2 regions of the Rhodospirillum centenum SW genome follow, and region 1 is predicted to be linked to the other one. Evidence: riboswitches for the same ligand, from Rfam matches in the RefSeq annotation. Region 1 holds a riboswitch; the other holds the start of a gene.

Region 1 (2,399 bases):
CCGCTGCCACTCCGGGGCGGACAGGTCCGGCGCGTCGTCCGGGTCGAATTTGTTCTGCATGAGTTTTGATTTGCGGAAGTTGGTGCGATTTAGCGCGGCTGGGTTGAATGGTCCGGTATGTGGAAAATGGGGAAAACCAAGCGAGACGATGTCTGTGACGAAAAATATACCATTGATTTCAAATGGTTACGTTTTTCCTTGACGAAGACAAGATCAGTGCATATCTGTACGGATAGATCCAGGGGACGCGGTAAAACCTCGTGAAGAGTGCGGCTTAGGCCAACTGCTAACCGTAGCACCGTTCATTAGAATTTTGGGCACGAACGGGAGCAGATTGGGGGTGCGAGCAGGCCCCTCCCTGGAAGCTAAGAAAAAGGCGCCTTGCCCAAGGCGCCTTTTTCATTTCAGCTCAGGCAGCAATCTTTGTGCATTTCCGCTTTATGGCCTTGATGTCGGATGTGCGCGCCTTATGAAAGCTAGTTACGTATATCTCGTTGGTACATCTCGTCACCTTAAGACACGCCTTATACCAATACCCCGTTGTCAAGGTGGCATCATACACTATTGTTATACCTCGATTGTCCGCAAAAAACTCTCCATTTTCAATGACGCAAGCCAAGTGTTCATAGTGCTCTAGAAGCAAATCGGGATGACGCAGCGCCTGCTTTCTTAAAGTGTATTCCGAAATCCAGACGGCCGCTGTTCCCGCCTTCATCACAGAGCGCACGGCCTCCGAAACCCGGCAAACCCTGGCCGGTCGGTTGTCGTTTGTCGTCAGCAGCCTTATAACTTCACGAACGTCCACGGAAGGCGACCCGTTGCGAAACGGCTGCTAGGATAAATCGGAATCCAGGCAATTTGGACTCAATTTTGTCCGCCACCTGGCCGTGAAATCTGCCGACACCTCGGCTTGTCTCCATCGGATATTGCCCCCGCGGCGTCGCCCGCCCCCTCCCCCACCCTCTCGCGCACCCCCTTGCATCCGGCGCCGGCCGCGCCAGAGAGGGGGTCGTCAAACCCGGGGGTGCCGGGGAGATCCGCCCCCGGCTGAGATCACACCCGTCGAACCTGATCCGGGTCATGCCGGCGAAGGGAGGTCACCATCAGCACCGTCATGAGCACCATCCTGTCCGCCGCGCCCGCAGCCGGCGCGCGTCCGTCCGTCGCCGTCATCGGCGGCGGCATCATCGGCCTTGCCATCGGCTGGCGCCTCGCCGCCGCCGGCTGCCGCGTGGACATCTTCGAGAAGGGCCGGGCCGGCCAGGGGGCGAGCCATGCCGCCGCCGGCATGCTGGCCGCCGGCGCCGAGGCCGAGCCGGGCGAGCAGCGCCTGCTGCCGCTCTGCCTGGAGAGCCGCAGCCGCTGGCGCGGTTTCGCCGCCGAGCTGGAGGCGGCCAGCGGCCAGCCGGTCGGGCTGCGCGACGAGGGCACGCTGATCGTCGCGCTGACCCGCGACGATGTCGAGGTGATGCGCGTCAACCACCAGTTCCAGCGCGGCCTGGGCATCGAGAGCCACTGGCTGACCGGGGCGCAGGTGAAGGAGCTTGAGCCCTTCCTGACGCCGCGCGCCGTCGCCGGCGTGCTGAGCCCGCTGGACAACCAGGTGGACAACCGCAGGGCCACCGCCGCCCTGCGCGTCGCCTTCGAGCGCGCCGGCGGCCGCCTGCACGAGGACAGCCCGGTCGAGGCGGTGGACGCCGAGGCCGGCCGCGTGCGCGGCGTGGTCGTCGGCGGCCGGGCGCACACGGCCGACATCGTGGTGCTGGCGGCCGGCGCCTGGTCGCGCCAGATCGCCGGGCTGCCGGCGGCGGCGGTGCCGCCGGTGCGTCCGGTGAAGGGCCAGCTCCTCTCCGTCGCCATGGACCCGGCGGCACCGCTGCTGCGGCACGTCCTCTGGGCACCCAAGTGCTACATGGTCCCGCGCGCCGACGGCACCCTGATCATCGGCGGCACGACCGAGGAGAAGGGCTGGGACGACAGCCTCACGGCCGGCGGCGTGCTGGCCATGCTGGAGGGGGCGTGGCGCACCCTGCCCGGCATCGAGGAGCTGCGGATCTCCGAGATGTGGACCGGCTTCCGCCCCGGCAGCCGCGACGACGCGCCCCTTCTGGGCCCGGTCGCGGGCGTGGACGGGCTGGTGCTGGCGACCGGGCACCATCGCAACGGCATCCTGTTGACGCCGGTGACCGCCGACCTCGTGGCCGGCTTCATCCTCACCGGACGGGTGGACCCGCTGATGCAGCCCTTCGGCCTGGACCGCTTCGCCGCCACCCCTGCGGCCGCCGCTGCCAGCCCGATGCCGGCGGGAGTGCCGGCATGAGCGCCGGCGTGACCACCGTCAACGGCAGGCCGCGGCCGGACGCCGCCGGCCCGCTGCTGGACCTGCTGGCGCGGGAAGG
Region 2 (2,399 bases), 990 kb from region 1:
ATCAGGTGCATGGGCACATGGCCCGGCCCCTCGATCATCACCTGGACGTCGTGCTTCCAGGCGGTCTTCGTCAGCTCGCCCAGCGTCTCCAGCTCCGCGAACTGGGCGGCGTCGTTGGCGTCCGCGATGGAGCCGGGGCGCAGCCCGTCGCCCAGGGAGAAGGCCACGTCGTAGGCCTTCATGATCTCGCAGATTTCCTCGAAATGGGTGTAGAGGAAATTCTCCTTGTGGTGGGCCAGGCACCACTTCGCCAGGATCGAACCGCCGCGGCTGACGATGCCGGTGACGCGCCGTGCCGTCAGCGGGATGTAGGGCAGCCGCACGCCGGCATGGATGGTGAAGTAGTCCACCCCCTGCTCGGCCTGCTCGATCAGGGTGTCGCGGAAGATCTCCCAGGTCAGCTCCTCGGCCTGGCCGCCCACCTTCTCCAGCGCCTGATAGATCGGCACGGTGCCGATCGGCACCGGGCTGTTGCGGATGATCCATTCGCGGATGGTGTGGATGTTGCGGCCGGTGGAGAGGTCCATCACCGTGTCGGCCCCCCAGCGGATGGCCCAGACCAGCTTGTCCACCTCCTCCGCCACGCTGGAGGTGACGGCGGAGTTGCCGATGTTGGCGTTGATCTTCACCAGGAAGTTCCGGCCGATGATCATCGGCTCGGCCTCCGGGTGGTTGATGTTGGCCGGAAGGATGGCACGGCCGCGGGCGATCTCGTCGCGCACGAACTCGCCGGTCACATGCTCGGGGATGGCGGCCCCGAAGCTCTCCCCGCCCAGGTCGCGGACCGTGCGGCCCTGCTCGCGCAGCGTCGCCCGGCCCAGATTCTCGCGGATGGCGACGTATTCCATCTCCGGCGTGACGATGCCGGCGCGGGCGTAGGCGAGCTGGGTGACGGCCCGGCCGCCGATGGCCCGCAAGGGGCGGCGCCCGCTCCGGTCGAAGACGGGGACGCGGCTGACCTCCCCGTCCTTCAGGCCGTTGTCCTCCGGCCGCACGGCGCGGCCGTCATAGGTCTCGACATCGCCGCGCGCCTCGATCCAGGCACGGCGCAGGGCCGGCAGGCCGGCGCGGATGTCGGTCGCATGGGCCGGATCGGTATAAGGGCCGGAGGTGTCATAGACCCGCACCGGCGGCTCGCCGGAGCCTTCGGTCAGGTCGATCTCCCGCAGGGCGACGCGGACGCCGGCCAGCCGCGGGCTTTCGACATGGATCTTGCGGGAAGAGGGCAGCGGCCCCGTGGTCACGGCGAAGCCGTCGGGGGCGGAAAGCGGGCTGTGGATGTCGGGCACTGGGATCTCCACCGTCTGGGTTGCGGAGATCCGGGCGCTGCGCGAAGCGGCCGGAGCGGATGCAGGGCATCCGCCGGTTCCATCCCTACGCCGGTACGACCCGGATCAGGTTCTAAGGGTTCCCGCGCGCCTGTCCGCCCCTGGCGGCCGGCCTGCGGTGTCTCAGCCCCTGCCGGGGCACCCCTGGAAACCAGCGGACGGTGGGGCGTTTCGCGCGCCCTGTCAACCGGGCGGAAGGGACGGCGCTCCCTCCGGCCTAAGGGAACGGACCGCACCGCCCGGATCGGGGTCCGGGCCGATCAGATCACGGGGGGTCAGCCCACATGCGGATCGGCGGCCTGCCGCGCCAGCGGGACCAGATCGGTCCAGCCGTAGGCGATCTCCGTCAGGCGGGCGCCGGCGAAGCTGATCGGCTGTTCGGCCAGCCGCGTCCCGCCCATCCGTTCATAGAACCAGCGCGAGGGGTTGTCGCGCAGCACCCAGACGACGGCGGAGCGCATGCCGCACTCCAGCAGTTCCTGCGCCATGGCGCCCATCAGGCGGCGGCCCCAGCCCATCCCCTGCATGTGATCCAGCATGTAAAGGGCGTAGAACTCCCCGCCATACCCCTCCAGCGAGGTGCGCTGCGGCCCGCAGGAGCCAAATCCGATGACGCCGTTGCGGGCGTGCGGGTCGTCCGGATCGACGGCGACGAAGGTGCGCCGGCCGCGCCCCTCGGCCGCCAGCATGGTGCGCCAGCGGGCGGCATAGGCGGGCGGCGACAGCCCGACCAGATAACGGTCGGGCAGCATCCCCGGATAGGTGGAGCGCCAGCTCGTGACATGGACCCGCGCGATGCCCGCGGCATCCGCCGGGATCGCCGGTCGGATGCCCGCGCCCGGCCTGGCGCGGCGGGGGGTGTCCGGCGCGTCGCCGCTCATGGCATCCCTCCGGGCGGGACCGCACCGGGGGAATGCCGCTCCGGACGGCAGGCGGAACCGCGCCCGGAAAGGGGCGGCGGGACTGGGGCGGGCGACTGGGGCGACGGCTGCATCCTTCGGCTCCCGGCTTCGGACGACCATCCTGCCGCAATTCCCCCGTAACTCCAACCCGACGGAGGGAGAGTGTCGC

Evidence for each region. A riboswitch is a leader RNA that binds a small molecule or an ion and turns the genes downstream of it on or off. The one in region 1 is predicted to bind thiamine pyrophosphate.
Region 2: linked by a shared signal. The riboswitch ahead of thiC (phosphomethylpyrimidine synthase ThiC) and the one ahead of thiO (glycine oxidase ThiO) in region 1 are both predicted to bind thiamine pyrophosphate.

The regions. Positions count from the first base shown of each region.
Region 1 covers NC_011420.2:3,178,086-3,180,484, reverse strand. Annotated here, with positions in the region: gene RC1_RS14830 (BrnA antitoxin family protein) at 1-60, opposite strand, end outside; TPP riboswitch at 1,010-1,112, shown strand; gene thiO (glycine oxidase ThiO) at 1,115-2,320, shown strand; gene thiS (sulfur carrier protein ThiS) at 2,317-2,399, shown strand, end outside.
Region 2 covers NC_011420.2:4,170,321-4,172,719, reverse strand. Annotated here, with positions in the region: gene thiC (phosphomethylpyrimidine synthase ThiC) at 1-1,289, opposite strand, end outside; TPP riboswitch at 1,354-1,484, opposite strand; gene RC1_RS18965 (GNAT family N-acetyltransferase) at 1,604-2,209, opposite strand.